3 regions of the Burkholderia sp. FW306-1C-G01B genome follow, and region 3 is predicted to be linked to each of the others. Evidence: riboswitches for the same ligand, from Rfam matches in the RefSeq annotation. Region 3 holds a riboswitch; each other region holds the start of a gene.
What was found. Region 3 has a riboswitch for cobalamin ahead of AC3WLY_RS21420 (TonB-dependent receptor domain-containing protein). Riboswitches for the same ligand answer to the same signal wherever they lie in the genome.
Positions count from the first base shown of each region.

Region 1: it holds a riboswitch for cobalamin, as region 3 does, so the genes downstream of both, cobA (uroporphyrinogen-III C-methyltransferase) here and AC3WLY_RS21420 (TonB-dependent receptor domain-containing protein) in region 3, are expected to answer to the same signal.
Region 2: it holds a riboswitch for cobalamin, as region 3 does, so the genes downstream of both, cobG (precorrin-3B synthase) here and AC3WLY_RS21420 (TonB-dependent receptor domain-containing protein) in region 3, are expected to answer to the same signal.

Region 1 is NZ_JBYSWZ010000017.1:172,432-178,076, reverse strand. Features, by position in the region: gene AC3WLY_RS29290 (cobyrinic acid a,c-diamide synthase CobB) at 1-333, opposite strand, end outside; gene cobO (cob(I)yrinic acid a,c-diamide adenosyltransferase) at 336-938, opposite strand; gene AC3WLY_RS29280 (cobalamin biosynthesis protein) at 973-1,350, opposite strand; gene cobA (uroporphyrinogen-III C-methyltransferase) at 1,347-2,156, opposite strand; cobalamin riboswitch at 2,267-2,504, opposite strand; cobalamin riboswitch at 2,629-2,892, shown strand; gene AC3WLY_RS29270 (HoxN/HupN/NixA family nickel/cobalt transporter) at 3,080-4,138, shown strand; gene cobW (cobalamin biosynthesis protein CobW) at 4,164-5,252, shown strand; gene cobN (cobaltochelatase subunit CobN) at 5,259-5,645, shown strand, end outside.
Region 2 is NZ_JBYSWZ010000017.1:150,601-156,245, forward strand. Features, by position in the region: gene AC3WLY_RS29165 (cobalt-precorrin-5B (C(1))-methyltransferase) at 1-1,047, opposite strand, end outside; gene cbiE (precorrin-6y C5,15-methyltransferase (decarboxylating) subunit CbiE) at 1,047-2,282, opposite strand; cobalamin riboswitch at 2,485-2,676, shown strand; gene cobG (precorrin-3B synthase) at 2,785-4,164, shown strand; gene AC3WLY_RS29180 (precorrin-8X methylmutase) at 4,157-4,783, shown strand; gene AC3WLY_RS29185 (precorrin-2 C(20)-methyltransferase) at 4,780-5,514, shown strand; gene cobJ (precorrin-3B C(17)-methyltransferase) at 5,511-5,645, shown strand, end outside.
Region 3 is NZ_JBYSWZ010000010.1:237,124-242,768, forward strand. Features, by position in the region: gene AC3WLY_RS21410 (ABC transporter ATP-binding protein) at 1-71, opposite strand, end outside; gene AC3WLY_RS21415 (FecCD family ABC transporter permease) at 68-1,066, opposite strand; gene AC3WLY_RS21420 (TonB-dependent receptor domain-containing protein) at 1,106-3,004, opposite strand; cobalamin riboswitch at 3,067-3,320, opposite strand; gene AC3WLY_RS21425 (ATPase) at 3,475-3,825, shown strand; gene AC3WLY_RS21430 (cell division protein ZapA) at 3,822-4,136, shown strand; RNA gene ssrS (6S RNA) at 4,218-4,399, shown strand; gene AC3WLY_RS21440 (EVE domain-containing protein) at 4,511-4,972, shown strand; gene AC3WLY_RS21445 (SIMPL domain-containing protein) at 5,166-5,645, shown strand, end outside.

The sequences.
Region 1 (5,645 bases), on a different contig from region 3:
CGGCACGCCGAACGCGGCCGCGAGATCGGCACTGCTCGGCGTGCCGTCGAACAGCCCCATCACGCCCTCGATCAGGATCAGGTCCGCATCGCGCGCGGCATCGGCCAGCAGCGCGCGGCAGCCGGCCTCGCCGACCATCCCGAGGTCGAGCGCATGTACGGGCGCGCCGCTCGCGCGCTCGAGCAGCATCGGATCGAGAAAATCGGGCCCGGTCTTGAACACGCGCACGCGGCGGCCGAGCCGGCGGTGCAGCCGCGCGAGGCCGGCCGTCACCGACGTCTTGCCCTGGCCGGACGCGGGCGCGCTGACGAACAGTGCGGGGCAGGCGGGCACGCTCAGAACTCCACGCCGCGCTGCGCCTTCACGCCTTGCTCCTTGTACGGATGCTTGACGAGCCGCATTTCAGTGACGAGATCGGCCGCGTCGATCAGCGCGTCGGGCGCGTGCCGCCCGGTGACGACGACATGCACCGACTCCGGACGCGCGACCAGCGTCGCGAGCACTTCGTCGAGCGGCAGGTATTCGTACTTCAGCACGGTGTTCAGCTCGTCGAGGATCACCATCCGGTAGTCGCCGCTTTCGATCATCCGGCGCGCCTCGTCCCAGCCCTTGCGCGCGGTCGCGATGTCGGCGTCGCGGTTCTGCGTGTTCCACGTGTAGCCGTCGCCCATCGTCACGAAGTCGCATTCCGCGACCGCGCCGAGGAAGTCGCGCTCGGACGTGTGCAGCGCGCCCTTGATGAACTGCACGACGCCGAGCCGCATGCCGTGGCCGAGCACGCGCACGGCCATGCCGAACGCAGCGGTGCTCTTGCCCTTGCCGTTGCCGGTGTGAACGATCAGCAGGCCTTTTTCATGGGTGGCGGCGGCCTGCTTCTTCTCGTGGCCGGCACGGCGGCGCTCGGCCATCCGCTGATGGGATTCGGAATCGGTCTTCATCGGGAATCGTCCTGTCGAAAGCGAAACAAAGGGTTCAGAGCGGGCCGGCGAGTGCGACCGTCACGCCGTTCCGGATGGATTTGGGGCCCAGCAGCCGGCCGTGCGGCGCCGCGAGCTGCGCGCACGGCTCGGCCACGCCCGCGACGCCGAAGCGTGCGAGCGCGGCGTCCGACGGGCCGCTCGCGGCCAGTTCGGGACGGCTCGCGAGTTGCGCCGCGTCGAACGCGACGAGCGGCCAGCCGCGTCGCGCGCACAGCGTGCGCAGCGCGCGGGCACGCGCCTTGTCGGCGAGCGTCGCGACGAGCGCCGGTTCGGCGGCCGGGTAGAGCGCCAGCGCCGCGCGGATCGCGGCATCGAGTTGCGCGGCCGTCACGCCCGCGCGGAACCCGACGCCGAGCGCGACGCGCATCATGCGCCGCCGCCGAGCGCCGCACGTACCGACGGATCGTCGGCAAGCGCCGCGACGCGGCCGATCACGACGATCGCCGGCGAACCGATGCCGGTCGCGCCGACGCGTTCGACGACGGTGTCGAGCGTCGCGAGCACGTGCCGCTGTTCGGGGCGCGTCGCGTTCTCGATCGCCGCGCACGGCGTATCGCCCGGCAGGCCGCCGTCGCGCAGCGCCGCCGCGATCGTGTCGAGCCGGCGGATGCCCATGTAGATCACGATCGTCATGCGCGTGGCCGCAAGCGCGCGCCAGTCGGGCTCGTCGGCGCCCGCGCCGTGGCCCGTGACGAAGATCACGCCCTGCGCGTCGCCGCGCTGCGTGACCGGAATGCCGAGCGCGGCTGGCGCGGCGATGCCTGCGGTGATGCCGTTCACGACCTCGACCGGGAAACCGGCCGCACCGAGCGCGGCCAGTTCCTCGCCGCCGCGGCCGAACACGAACGGATCGCCGCCCTTGAGCCGCGCGACGCTGCGGCCGGCGCGCAGGTGCGCGAGCATCGCGGCGACGATCGCTTCCTGCGGCGTCGATGCATGGCCGCCGCGCTTGCCGACATGCTCGATGTGCGCGTCGGCGCGCGCATGGCGCAGCACGTCGGGGTTCACGAGATCGTCGACGAGCAGCACGTCCGCCGCGCCGATCGCGCGCACGGCCTTGAGCGTCAGCAGCTCGGCGTCGCCGGGGCCGGCGCCGATGAGCCAGGCGCGGCTCATCGCGCGCGGCACGGCGCGCACCGTGTCGAAACAGTGGAAAGGGGACGGCGGGCGGCACATCGGCGGCCGGCGGACAGGCAATGCATGACGGATCGGGCGAAGCCCGCGCGAACGCGGGTGGAATGCGCACCCCATCCGTCCCCCGCGGATCGGGCGTTCGGCGAGCGTCGGGCTCGCCCCTTGCGTCGGCCGGTATCCGGGCTGGCCGCTTGCCAGGCCGCGGCCTTCCCGCCCGGCTGAAGGGCAGTGGCATCGTGGGCGGCATGGGCGCGAGCGCGGGGAAGCGCGTCGCGCGGGCGGCGTACCGTTGCGGGGACAGCACAGGCCGGGCGGACCTCCGCCTCCTGTTTCCCGTTTAACTGCATGCGCGGAATGCGCATGCGAGCACCGAACGCGGCGCTACGATAGCACAGCGATCCGCCCGCGCGAACCCGCTTCGCCGATGCCGGAAGCGGCCTCCGGCATGGCGCGGCGGCCATGCAAGCCGCCGTTCGGCGGGCCGCGCCGCCTTGACGCTCCCGCCCCCGACGCCTACACTCGCACGCGTTTTGGTGCTCGCGCGCGCCCTCCGGCGTGCGCAGTTAAACGGGAAACAGGGAGCCTGCCTGCGTCGCAGTCGAGCCAACCTGTGCTGCCCCCGCAACGGTAAGCGAACGCATCGTGCCCGCCGCGATGCAGCGCCGCTTCGCCGCATGCCGCGTGCATGCGGACGACCGCCACTGGATGCCCTGCGCATCCGGGAAGGCGAAGCGGCGTGTTCGTCAGCCCGGATACCGGCCTAAACGTTGGGGTTCAGCGCCGCGGGGAGGCGGCGCATCGTCCACGGCCGCAGCGTGCCCGACACCCGAGCGTTTCCCGATTCCCGTCGTCCGGCCGCCTGCGCGAGTGCGCATGATCCGGCGCGATGAAGGGCCGGACCGCACGGGGCGAGCAGCGACGGCCGTGTTGGCATTCTTCATGTCGACCGTTCGCAAAGGAGCGTCATGCTCGATTCGCTGTTTCGCCTGTTCAACGACAGTCCGTCCGGGCTGCGCGGCAAGATCGTCGCGATCTACGCGCTGCTGATCGCCTTCAACGCAGGCGCGTGGATCTGGGCGTTCGCCGCCTTCCACGGCCAGCCCGTGCTGCTCGGCACCGCGCTGCTCGCGTACGTGTTCGGGCTGCGCCATGCGGTCGACGCCGACCACATCGCGGCCATCGACAACGTCACGCGCAAGCTGATGCAGGAGGGCCGCAGCCCGCTCGGCGCGGGCCTGTTCTTCTCGCTCGGCCACTCGACGGTCGTGATCGTGATGTCGGTCGTGGTCGCGCTCACGGCCGCGTCGCTCGCGCGCTTCGAGAGCATGAAGGCGTGGGGCGGCGTGATCAGCACGAGCGTGTCGGCGTTCTTCCTGCTGGTGCTCGCGATCGCGAACCTGCTGATCCTGATTTCCGTCTACCGGACGTTTCGCGCCGCACGGCGCGGCGAGCCGATCGTCGACGCCGATCTCGACCTGCTGCTGAACCAGCGCGGCGTGCTCGCGCGTCTGTTCCGTCCGCTGTTCCGGCTCGTGTCGCGCAGCTGGCACCTGTATCCGGTCGGGTTCCTGTTCGGCTTCGGCTTCGATACGGCGACCGAGATCGCGCTGTTCGGCATCTCGGCGGCGCAGGTGCAGGGCGGTCTGTCGTTCTGGTCCGTGATGGCGCTGCCGATGCTGTTTACCGCCGGCATGACGCTGGTCGACACGACCGACGGCATCCTGATGATGGGCGCGTATCGCTGGGCGTACGTGCGGCCGATCCGCAAGATCTACTACAACATGACGATCACCTTCGTGTCGGTGCTGGTCGCCGCGCTGATCGGCGGCATCGAGGTGCTCGCGCTGCTCGCGGACAAGCTGTCGCTGCAGGGCCCCGTGTGGGACTTCGCGTCGATGGTGGCGTCGCACTTCGGCATGCTCGGCTACGTCGTGATCGGCCTGTTCCTCGCATGCTGGCTCGTGTCGGCCCTGATCTACCGGTTAAAGCGCTACGACGAGATCGACGTGACGATCTCGGCCTGACTCCCCTTACGACCCTGGATATTCCATGACCCTACGCAAGCTGCCCGTCACGATCGTCACGGGCTTTCTCGGCAGCGGCAAGACCACGCTGATGCGCCACATCCTGCAGCACGCCGAAGGCCGCCGCATCGCGGTGATCGTCAACGAATTTGGCGAGCTCGGCATCGACGGCGAAATCCTCAAGGGCTGCGGCATCGGCTGCGACGATGCGGAGGGCGCGCAGGACGAAGCGTCGGGCCAGCTTTACGAACTCGCGAACGGCTGCCTGTGCTGCACCGTGCAGGAAGAGTTCTATCCGGTGATGGAAGCGCTCGTCGAGCGCCGCGCGGACATCGACCACGTGCTGATCGAGACGTCGGGACTCGCGCTGCCGAAGCCGCTCGTGCAGGCGTTCAACTGGCCGACGATCCGCAACAGCTTCACAGTGGATGCAGTCGTGACCGTCGTCGACGGGCCGGCGGCCGCGAGCGGCCAGTTCGCGGAAAACCCGCAGGCCGTCGACGCGCAGCGCCGCGCCGACCCGAACCTCGACCACGAATCGCCGCTGCACGAGCTGTTCGCCGATCAACTATCGTCCGCCGATCTCGTGATCGTGAACAAGGCCGATCTCGTCGGCGACGCGCAGTTCGCGCAGATCGAAACCGCGATCCGCGACGAGATCCCGCCGCAGGTGAAGATCGTGCGCGCGACGCGCGGCGAGCTTGACCTCGCGATGCTGCTCGGGCTCGAATCGGCGTCGGAGGAAACGATCCACCTGCGCCACGACCATCACGGCTCGGCCGACGACGGCGATCACGATCACCATCACGACGACTTCGACTCGGTGGTCGTATCGGGCGACGCAGGCACGCGCGAAGCGACGATCGCGGCGCTGCAGCGTGTCGTCGAAGCGCACACGATCTATCGCGCGAAAGGCTTCGCCGCGCTGCCCGGCGCGCCGATGCGGCTCGTGATCCAGGGCGTCGGCCGCCGCTTCGACAGCTATTTCGACCGTCGCTGGCAGGACGGCGAAACGCGCGCGAGCCGTTTCGTGCTGATCGGCGAGGATCTCGACGCGGCCGCGCTGCAACGCGCGTTCGACGCCGCGTGCGCGGCCGAGCCGCAACAGGCGTAACGCACGATGCATCTGCTGCGCACCACGCCGGGCGGCTTCGTCGACGATACGCAGGGCGTCGTCCGGATCGACCAGCAGCCGGCCGACATCGTGATCCTGAGCTCGGCCGACACGACGCTGTCGCTACTCGCGAGCGTCGTACCGCAACTGCCGGCCGGCTTCCCGAGCGTGCGGCTCGCGAACGTCACGTTCCTGCGGCAGCCGGCGTCCGTCGACTTCTATGTCGACGACGTGCTGCGCCACGCGAAGACGGTCGTGATCGATCATCTCGGCGGCGAAGCGTACTGGCCGTACGGGATCGAACAGGCCGTGTCGCTCGCGTCGAAGCGTGGGCAGCAGCTCGCGATGTTCTCGGGCGACCTGCAGGAAGACCCGAACCTCGTCGCGAAGAGC
Region 2 (5,645 bases), on a different contig from region 3:
GAACATCTCGACGGCGACCGAAGGCGGCACGATATCGCGCGCGACGCGCAGCGCCTGCGCGCAGACGAGATCGCCGAGCGGCACGCCCGCGGCCAGCGCCAGCTTCAGCGCCTCCTGGCTCGTGTTCGCGGCGCGCATCGCGGCCTGCAGCGCATCGCTCGCACCGGCCTCGGCCGCCCACTGCGCGAGCAGCGGCAGGTCGATGCTCGAATGGCGGCTGTGCAGGTCGAGGTGGCCGGCCGCGAGCTTGCTGAGCTTGCCGAAGCCGCCGCACATCGACAGCCGCGCGACCGGCGCGCGCCGCAGATGCTTGAGCACCGCGCCCGCGAAATCGCCCATCTCGACCAGCGCCATGTCGGGCAGGTGGTAGTGCGCGCGCATCGCGTCTTCGCTCGTGTTGCCCGTGCACGCGGCGATATGCTGGATGCCGTTCGCGCGCGCGACGTCGATGCCCTGGTGGATCGACGCGATATAGGCCGAGCACGAGAACGGCCGCACGATGCCGGTCGTGCCGAGGATCGACAGCCCGCCGACGATGCCGAGGCGCGGGTTCATCGTCTTCAGCGCGAGCGCTTCGCCGCCTTCGACGCCGATCGTCACGTCGAAGCCGCCCGTGTAGCCGTGCTCGGCCGCCAGCGCGTCGAGGTGCGTCGTCATCATCTGGCGCGGCACCGGGTTGATCGCCGGTTCGCCGACCGGCAGCGTCAGCCCCGCACGCGTGACCGTGCCGACGCCCGGCCCCGCGTGAAAACGCACGCCGGGCGCCGCCGCGAGCGCGACGCGCGCGAAGATCAGCGCGCCGTGCGTGACGTCGGGATCGTCGCCGGCATCCTTGATCGTGCCGGCTTCGGCGCCGTCGGCCGTGATCCGGCAGAACTCGAGCCGCATCATCACGCGCTGCCCCTTCGGCAGCACGATCTCGACCGCATCGTCCGCGTGGCCCGCGAGCAGCAGGCGCGCGGCCGCGAGCGACGTCGCGGTCGCGCAGCTGCCGGTCGTGTAGCCGAAGCGCAGCGGTGCGTGCTGTTCGGGGGTTTCGTCGCGCATCACGCGTCCATCGGGTTCGACGGTCCGGCCGCGTCGGGCTTGCGCACGTCGTACAGCGTGACCGGCAACGGCTGCCGCCAGGTATCGAAGCGGCCGAGCGGCTCCGCATGCGCGAGCGACACCCGCGTGAGCGTGCCGCCGTGCACATCGCGCCATGCGGCGAGCGCCATCTCGCCCTGCAGCGTGACCGCGTTCGCGACCAGCCGGCCGCCGGGTTTCAGCGACGACCAGCACGCGTCGAGCACGCCGGGCGCCGTCGCACCGCCGCCGATGAAGATCGCATCCGGCGCGGCGAGCCCGGCGAGCGCGTCGGGTGCGCGCCCCGCGATGAGTTGCAGGCCCGGCACGCCGAGCGCGTCGCGGTTGTGCTCGATGTAGCGCTGCCGCTCCGCATGCGCTTCGATCGCAATCGCCTGGCATGACGGATGCGCACGCATCCATTCGATGCCGATCGAGCCGCTGCCGGCGCCGACGTCCCACAGCAGCTCGCCGGGCGCGGGCGCGAGGCGCCCGAGCGTCACCGCGCGCAGGTCGCGCTTGGTGAGCTGGCCGTCGTGGCGGTACGCATCGTCGGGCAGGCCGGGCGTGAGCGCGCGGCGCGGCGCGTCGGGGCCGGCCTGGCAGTCGAGCGCGACGAGATTGAGCGCGGCCGTTTCGTCGACGTTCCAGTCCTGCGCGAGGCCGTCGACACGCCGCTCGAGCGGGCCGCCCAGATGTTCGAACACGCTGATGCGCGTCGGCCCGAAGCCGCGTGCGGCGAGTTCGGCCGCGACGGCGGCCGGCGTGCGGCCGTCGGCGCTCAGCACGAACAGGCGCCGGCCCGGCAGCAGGTGGCGCGCGAGCGTCGCGAGCGGACGCCCGACGAGCGATACCGCGCCGATATCCTGCAGCGCCCAGCCGAGGCGCGCGGCCGCGAGCGACAGCGACGACGGCGCGGGCAGCACGCGCCATTCGTCGGGGGAAAGCTCGCGCGCGAGCGTGGCGCCGACGCCGAACAGCATCGGGTCGCCGCTCGCGAGCACGCAGACGGGCGACGGGCGACGCGCCAGCACGCCCGCGACGTCGAACGGCGACGGCCACGTTTCGCGCGCGGCCGGCAGCCGTGCGGGCAGCATGTCGAGATGCCGCTGCGCGCCGACGACGAGCGTCGCGTCGAGCAGCGCGCGCCGCGCGCTGCGTCCGAGCCCCGCGTAACCGTCGTCGCCGATGCCCACTACCGTCAGCCACGCCGTCATGCACCCTTCCCCATCGTTCGATTCCATCGTGTCGCCGCGCGGCCGAAAAAGGGCCGGCGCAGCCGTCCGCATTGCGAAAGACGGCATGGTACCGTGTTCCATCCCGCGTTTCACCTGCCGGCCCGCCGGCGCCGGGCCAACCCCCGCTTCGTCCGCCGAGAACGGCTTTCCGGTCGCGAATTGCGGTCGAAATCGGGTATCCTACGGCCGTTCGTTCGCCGGTGCCCTTCGGGGCCGAAGAGGGAACACAGGGCGCGCCGCGCGCCGCTGTGGCTGCCCCCGCAACTGTAGACAGCGAGCCGATCTCCCCCCTCACGCCACTGGTTCGACCGGGAAGGCCGGGAGCCGGCGCCGACCTGTCAGCCAGGAGACCTGCCGGCCAGAAAGTGCGTGCGTGCCAGTCGGCGTCGGGCGGGGTGTACCGATGCGTTGGCCCGCGGCGCGACACTGTCCCGATACCCCGTTGAGTTCCGCCCCCGATTCGATTCCTGCGTCGCCCGTCGTGCGCCCGTCGGCCTGCCCGGGGCTCGTGCGCGTCGTCGCGGCCGCCGATGGCGGGCTGTGCCGGATCAAGCTGCCGGGCGGCCGGCTCGACGCGCGCCAGGCGCGTGCGATCGCCGCCGCCGCGCGCGCATACGGCTCCGGCGCGATCGACGCGACCAATCGTGCGAATCTCCAGCTACGCGGCATTCGCGACGGCGCGGCCGACGCGCTGACGCGCGCGTTGCTCGACGCGGGGCTCGGCCCGCGCGCCGATGTCACCGCAAAATCGACCGCGGACGCAATCGCCGATGCGGCCGCACTCGCCGCGAGCGACGACGTCCGCAATGTCATGCTCAGCCCGCTCGCCGGACACGACCCCGCCGCGCTCGTCGACAGCCGCGCGCTCGCCGTTCCGCTGCTCGACATGCTGGCCAGCGAGCCGCGCCGCGGCGAGCTGTCGCCGAAATTCGCGATCCAGCTCGACGGCGGCGAATCGGTCGCGGCGCTCGATCATCCGCACGACATCTGGCTCGCCGCATGGCGCCGCGACGACGGCGTGGTGCGCATCGCGGCCGGGCTGGCCGGCTGCCCGCCGGTCGCATTCGATGACACGCCTGCTTCGGTCGATGTGTCGCCCGACCAGAGCGTCGCGCTCGTCCGCGCGCTGCTGCTCGCGTTCCTCGATCTCGCGCCGGCCGACGTCACGCGGATGCGTGCGCTGCTCGCGACGTGCGGCGAACGGGCGTTGCTCGAACGCGCGCAGCACTACCTGCCCTTCCCGCTCGCGGCCGATCCCGCGCTCGCCGGCTGGCGACGCACGCGTTCCGACGCCGCACTGCGTTTCGGCGCGCGCTTGTCGCTCGACGCGGCGCGCTGCAGCGTCGGCGCGCAATTCGTGCTCGGGCGGCTTGATGCGACGCAGCTGGAACGGCTCGCCGCACTGGCCGAAGCCGACGGCGACGGCACGCTGTCGATGACGCCGTGGCAAGGCGTGTTCATCCACGGCGTGTCGCACGCACGCGCACCGGCCACGCTCGATGCGCTCGCGGCGCTCGGCCTCGTCTGCGCATCGTCCGACCCGCTTGCGACGCTCGTCGCGTGCACCGGCAGCGCGGGCTGCGCGAAAGCGCACGCCGACACGAAACGCGACGCGCTCGCGCTCGCCGCACGCATCGGCCATCCGGTCGACGTGCACCTGACCGGCTGCGAGCGCCACTGCGCGCTGCCGCATCCCGCTGCGCACACGCTGGTCGCGGTGGCGCCCGCGCACTACGACCTTTACCGGCGCGACGCCGCCGCGGGCCTCGGCGCCCCGCTCGCGCGCCATCTGACGATTGACCAGGCCGCGGCCCGACTGACGGGCGCACGGCATAGCCAGGACACCACCACCGATGCTTGACTACATTCGCGACGGACAGGAAATCTACCGCCAGTCGTTCGCGACGATCCGCGCCGAGGCCGACCTGTCGCAGGTTCCGCCCGATCTCGAGAAACTCGCGGTGCGCGTGATTCACGCGTGCGGGATGGTCGACGTCGTCTACGACCTGCGCTTCTCGGCCGGCGCCGGCACCGCGGGCCGTACGGCGCTCGCGGCCGGCGCGCCGATCCTGTGCGATGCGAAGATGGTTGCCGAAGGCATCACGCGCGCGCGGCTGCCGGCCGGCAATCCCGTGATCTGCACGCTCGGCGAGCCGGAGGTGCCCGACCTCGCGCGCCATCTCGGCAACACGCGCTCGGCCGCCGCGCTCGAACTGTGGCGCCCGCATCTCGCCGGCAGCGTCGTCGTGATCGGTAACGCGCCGACCGCGCTGTTCCACCTGCTCGACATGATCGACGCCGGCGCGCCGCGCCCCGCGCTGATCCTCGGATTCCCGGTCGGCTTCATCGGCGCGGCCGAATCGAAGGCGATGCTCGACGCCGACAGCCGCGGCGTGCCGTACGTCGCGCTGCTCGGCCGGCGCGGCGGCAGCGCGATGGCCGCCGCCGCGGTCAACGCGCTCGCGACGGAGGTCGAATGACGACCGCGCGCGGACGCCTGTTCGGGGTCGGCGTCGGCCCCGGCGACCCCGAACTGATGACGATCAAGGCGCTGCGCGTGCTGCAGGCCGCGCCCGTGGTCGCGTATTTCGTCGCGAAGGGCAAGAAAGGCAATGCTTACGGCATCGTCGAAGCGCACCTGCTCGACACGCAGACGCAGCTGCCGCTCGTCTATCCGGTGACGACCGAGGCCTTGCCGCCGCCGCTCTGCTACGAGACGGTGATCGCCGACTTCTACGATACGGCCGCGGAAATCGTCGCGGCGCACCTCGACGCGGGCCGCGACGTCGCGGTGATCTGCGAAGGCGACCCGTTCTTCTACGGCTCGTACATGTACCTGCACGACCGCCTCGCACCGCGCTACGACACCGAGGTCATCCCGGGCGTGTGCGCCATGCTCGGCGGCACGGCCGTGCTCGGCCAGCCGCTCGTCTATCGCAACCAGAGCCTGTCGGTGCTGTCGGGCGTGCTGCCCGAGCACGAGCTGCGCGCGCGGCTCGCGCAGGCCGACGCGGCCGTCGTGATGAAGCTCGGCCGCAATTTCGACAAGGTGCGGCGCGTGCTCGACGAACTCGGGCTCGCGAAGCGCGCGTTGTATGTCGAGCGCGCGACGATGGCGAGCCAGCGCATCGTGCCGCTCGACGAAGTCGACCCGATGGCGTCGCCGTATTTCTCGCTGCTCGTCGTGCCGGGGGAAAAATGGCAAGGATGACGACTCCGCCCGCGATCGTGATTCTCGGCGCGGGTGCGCTCGACACCGCACGGCGCATCCAGGCGCGCTACCCGGGCGCCCGCGTGCACGGGCTCGCGTCGCGCGTCGATGCCGACGAGCCGTTCGACGAA
Region 3 (5,645 bases):
AGCGTCAGGTCGACGGTCGCGCAGGCCATGTCGTTGCCGGAAGCAGCGGCGTACTGCGCAGTGCCTGTCATCGCATCGGCCTCCTCAGCAACATCCACAGGAACACCGGCACGCCGATCAACGCGGTCATCACGCCGACCGGCAGTTGCGCGGGCGCGATCGCGGTGCGCGCGAGCAGGTCGGCCGCCATCACGCCGCCGCCGCCCGCGAGCATCGCGGCCGGCAGCAGCATGCGCTGGTCGTTGCCGAATGCGAGCCGCAGCGCGTGCGGCACGACGAGGCCGACGAAGCCGATCGTGCCGGCCGTCGTCACCGCGGCCGCCGCGGCCAGCGACGCGACGAGATAGATCCGCACGCGCAGGCGCGCGACGGGTACGCCGAGCGCGAGCGCGGTCGCGTCGCCACGCAGCAGCACGTTCAATTGCGGCGCGGCCGGCAGCGCGACACATGCGGCCAATAGCAGCGCGCCCCACGCGAACCACGGTGCGGTCACGCCGTTCAGGTCGCCCGTCAGCCAGAAGATGATCCCGCGCAACCGCGCATCGGGCGCGAGCGACAGCAGCAGCGTGACGAGCGCGCCCCACCCTGCCGCGATCACGACACCGGTAAGCAGCAGCCGCGGCGACGCGTCACGCGAGTCGCCGCGCCACAGCTCGCGGCGCGCGAGGCCGAGCACGAGCGCAACCGACACGAGCGCGCCGGCGAACGCCGACGCATCAACGAGCCACCACGCACCGCCCGCGATCATCGCGACAAGCGCAAACCCGGCCGCGCCGCCGGACACGCCGAGCACGTACGGTTCCGCGAGCGGGTTGCGCAGCAGCACCTGCAGCAGTGCACCGGCAAGCGCGAGCAGCGCGCCGCATGCAAAGCCCGCGAGCGCGCGCGGCAGGCGCAGCGTGCGGACGATGTCGGCGAACAGCGCGTCGCCGCCATGCGGCACGAGCGACGCGAGCGCCTGCCACGGCGACATCGGCACGCTGCCGATCGACAGCGACGCGACGAACAGCAACGCGACCGCGGCGGCCAGCGCGGCCCAGATCGCGGCGGCGCGCGCGGCGCTCATGCCGCGCACGGCGCTGCGCACGACGCGCGGCGCATCCGCTTACTGCTGCTGCCAGCCGAGCGTGACATAGGCGCCGCGCTTCGGCGTGTTGTAGGCGTATGCAAGCTCGTAGTCCTTGTCGAGCAGGTTATCGATGCGCGCGCTGACGTACCACGACTTCGTGATGTTGTAGCGCGCGGACAGGTTGACGATCCCGTAGCCGCCGAGCCGCCCGCCGCCCGGATCGTTGCGCGCGCCGCTCACGAGCCATTCGCCGCCGACACGCCACGCGCCGAATGCGCGGTTCACGGCCATCGACGCGAAACGTCGCGCGCGGCGGTCGAGATCCTGATTCTGCGTTTCGTTGACCGGGTTCTGCAACGTGGCGGCAACCCGTACGTCGGTCGCGCCGACATGCCCCTGCCACGATCCTTCGAGCCCCTGCACCTTTGCGCTGCCGACGTTCTGCGCAATATAGTAGAAACCGCTCCCGTCGGGCCGATAGTTGATCAGGTTCGCGTAGCGCGTCTGGAACGCGGTGAGCCGCATCACGCCCACCGCATCGGACGCATACTGCAGCGCGGCCTCGATCGAATGGCTGTGCTCCGGCTGGATCGACGGATTGCCGGCCATCGGGTAATAGAGGTCGTTGAAGCTCGGCGCGCGAAACGCGTCCGAATAGCTCGCGGTCACCTTCCAGCGATCGGTCAGTTCAAGGCCGTAGCCGAGATAGTAGGAATTGGCGCCGCCGAAGTCCGAGTACTGGTCGCGGCGCAGGTTCGCCTGGAACTGCTGGCGGCCGAAGCGCCCCGAATAACCGATCCAGCCGGAATTCACGTGACGCTGCGGCGCGGCATACGCATTCGACATGAACTGCTGGTCGAGCCGCTCGTAGCCGGCCTGGATCAGGTGATCCGGTGCGATCCGGAAATCGTTCTGCCACGTGTACTGGCGGTTGTCGGTATTGAAGTGATCGGTATAGACGCCGTTCAGCGCCGACTGGCTGCGATCGTTGCCGGTCGACACGCTCAAGTGAGCGGTCCACCAGTCGGTCAGCTTGCCGTTCGCGAACGCACGCACCTGCTGCACGCGCGAATAGAGGTTGTTCAGGTCGGTCGGCACGCCCCACGCATTGTCGTAGCTGTCGTTGCCATTCGACTGGAAGTAGCTGACGCCCGCATCCCAGCGGTCGTTGAAGCGGTGGCGCAGCGCCGCGGTGATGCTCTCGTTCAGGTAGCCGTTCGCATTCGGGTTCGCATTCGGCTTCTTCGCCGGGTCGAGCGCGGAAAAACCGTTGTCCTTGTCGCGTGCGATCGACACGCTGAACGTCGTCTTCCCGTCGCCGTCGAGCCGGCCCGCTACGCCGGCCTGCTGCGTCTGAGTGCCGTAGCTGCCGACTCCGACCGCGAAGTTGAAGCGCGGCGGATGATTGCCGCCGTCCTTCGTGAACACCTGCACGACGCCGCCGATCGCGCCCGAGCCGTACAGCGACGACACGTTGCCGTTGACGATCTCGACGCGCTCGATCTGATCGAGCGGCAGCTGGCTCAGTTGCGCGGCACCGAGACTCGCGGAATCGACCCGCACGCCGTCGATCAGCACGAGCGACTGCGTCGACTCCGCGCCGCGCAGAAACATCGTCGCGCTCGCGCCGGGGCCACCGTTACGCACGATCTGCGCGCCGGGTGCGAACGCGAGCAACGTCGGCAGATCGGCGCCCGGATGCGCGGCGATATCCTGCGCGTCGAATACGGTGGTTTGCGGAATCGTGTCGGCCAGCGCCTGCGGCGCGCGCTGCGCGGTGACGACGACCGGTTCGAGCATGGTCGCAGCGGCAGGCCGGGCCGCTGGCGCGGCGGACGTTGCCGCGGGTACGGCGGGCGCCGAGGTCTGCGCGGCGGCGGCAAGCGGCAGTCCGCAGAGCGCGCCGAGCGCCGTGCGGACGATTGGGGTCAGCATGAAGATATCCCGTGAAGCACTGCGCGCCCCGCCTCCCCGCAGGCCGCGCGTCACGAAGCCCGTGCGGGCTCCCCGCCTCGGCCGGTATCCGGGCTGGCGGCGTACCGGCTCGCCTTCCCGCGCGATGACGCGCAGTGGCCCGCGCCCGCGTGCGAAACCTGCACGCGGAACGCGCCTGAGCCGGCCTGCGTCACTGGACGCGGCCGCTTACCGTTGCGGGGGCAGCGCAGGTTGGCGGCCTCCCGGCGGAGCCCGCTCCCTGCTTCCCGTTTAACCGCGCGTTCCACGCGCGAGCACCGAGGCGGCGCCAGTTTAGGAGCCGCTCGCGCGAGCGTCAAGGAAGCGTCCGGACCCGCACGTGGCGCGCCTATTCGCGGCAAGAAGCGGGGGTGTTACGACTGGAAACGTTACAGATGTCGGATTGCGCGTTATTCCGCGCTAAAATGCTGGGTCTTTAGAGGACGCAGCAAATGCTCAACGAACTCGAAACCCTATCTCAAAATATTGGCCGTCTGATTTCGCTGAACAAGCGCTATCACTCGGAACGGCTCGCGCTCGAGGAGCAGGTCGCGCAATTGCGCGCGGAAGCGGACACGGTCCGCGCGGAACTCGCGCAACTGCGCGATGAACGCAATGCGCTCGCGGCCGAGCGCGACACGCTGTCGGCAAAGATCGACGACGCACAGGTGAAACTGAACGCGATTCTCGAAAAGCTGCCGCGCTCGAAAAGCGCGGAGCAAGCCGACAACCAGCTCGACCTGCTGGATGCGCAGGCGCGTACGGATGGCGATGACGCGGCCAGCCACGGAGAACATGCATGAGTACCAAGCAGATCGAAGTCTCGATTCTCGGTCAGGCGTATCGTCTCGCCTGTTCGGCCGAGACCGAAGCGGCGCTGCTCGAGGCGGTCGCGCGCGTCGACGCCGAAATGTCGAAAATCCGCTCGAACAGCTCGGTACGCGGCACCGATCGCATCGCGGTGATGGCGGCACTGTCGCTCGCATCGGAATTGCTGCGGCTGCAAACGAGCGTGCGTCACGGTGAAGCATTTCCGGCGGAGGAAATCCGTCGTACAATGCACCAGATGAACGAACAGCTCGGCGCGGTGCTCGCACAGCACGAGACGCAGTAACGTTTTAATCGATGCGTCGATTCCCCTTGATCTCGGCGATCAACGGTGGTCAAATTGGCGCATCGAAACACAGTTCAGTCAGCTTCCCTGCCTGGTTCGCCAAGGTCATATATTCCTTGAACCAATGCCATGTGCACGGTTGCGGAAATTTGTAGCACGGGCGCGCGCGTCACTCTGTCTGATGTACCCGAAGTGCTGCTAACTGCGACCAATTCTGAACCTCAGGTTCAGGATGCCGGCCTAGCGGCCAAGGCGGGGGCCTATCCAACGGCATCGGGCGAGTCCCGGTGCCGTTTTCTTTTTCAGGGTCTGTTTGCATGTGCAACGCGCATGCAAACAGACCCTCATGCCTCCTACTGCGTCGATCACGATCCATGCAATACTGGCTGATGAAGTCCGAACCGGACGAAGCAAGCATCGACGATCTCGCCAACGCACCGCAGCGCTCGCTGCCGTGGACCGGCGTGCGTAACTATCAGGCGCGCAATTTCATGCGCGACACGATGAAGATCGGCGACGGCGTGCTGTTCTATCACTCGAGCTGCCCCGAGCCGGGCATCGCAGGCGTCGCCGAAGTATCGTCGACGCCCTACCCCGATCCCACGCAGTTCGATCCGAAAAGCCCCTATTACGACCCGAAGTCGACGCAGGAAGCGCCGCGCTGGCTGCTCGTCGACGTGCGCTATGTGAAAAAGTCGCCGCTCGTGCCGCTCGCCGCACTGCGCGAACACGACGAACTCGCCGACATGCGCGTGCTCGCACGCGGCAACCGGTTGTCGATCACACCGGTCACGCGCGCAGAATGGCGGTTCATCACCGAAAAGCTGATGAAGTAGGCGCACGCAGTAGGCGCACGCGCCAAACGTCAAATCTGGTCAGCACGCGCTGCCGCCGCGGAACTCGCGGGTCTTTCGCGCAGCCTAAGCAACCGCTGTCGGCCAATCGGGCCGGCTGTTGTTTTTTTCGCGCGGTACGCCCGCGTCGCGCACGCGTGATCCGCGTGCGCGCCCTCGCACAAGGAGTCCAACAATGACCAAGAAATCCGCACTCGCGCTGTCGCTCGCACTCGCCGCCGCCGTTCCCGTCGCGCTGACGCTCGCGTCGCCCGCCGCGCACGCGCAGACCGCGAACCCGCACTTCCCGGAACCGGCGGGCGTGCTGTCGCTTTCGTCGCAGGCCAGCGCCGACGTGCCGCAGGACATCATCCACATCACGCTGTTCTACGAGCAGCAGGCAAAGGATCCGGGCAGCCTCACGTCCGCGCTGAACCAGCGTGCCGATGCCGCGCTGTCGCAAGCGAAGGGCGTACCGGGCGTCACCGCGCACACGGGTGCATTCTCCGTGTATCCGAGCACCGATCGCGACGGGAAGATCTCCGCATGGCGCGGCCGCACCGAGGTCGCGCTCGAATCGCGCGATTTCGCCGCGGCGTCGAAGCTTGCAGGCCAACTGTCGAACCTGATGCAGGTCGCGAACGTCGAGTTCTCGCTGTCGCCTGAAGCGCAGCGC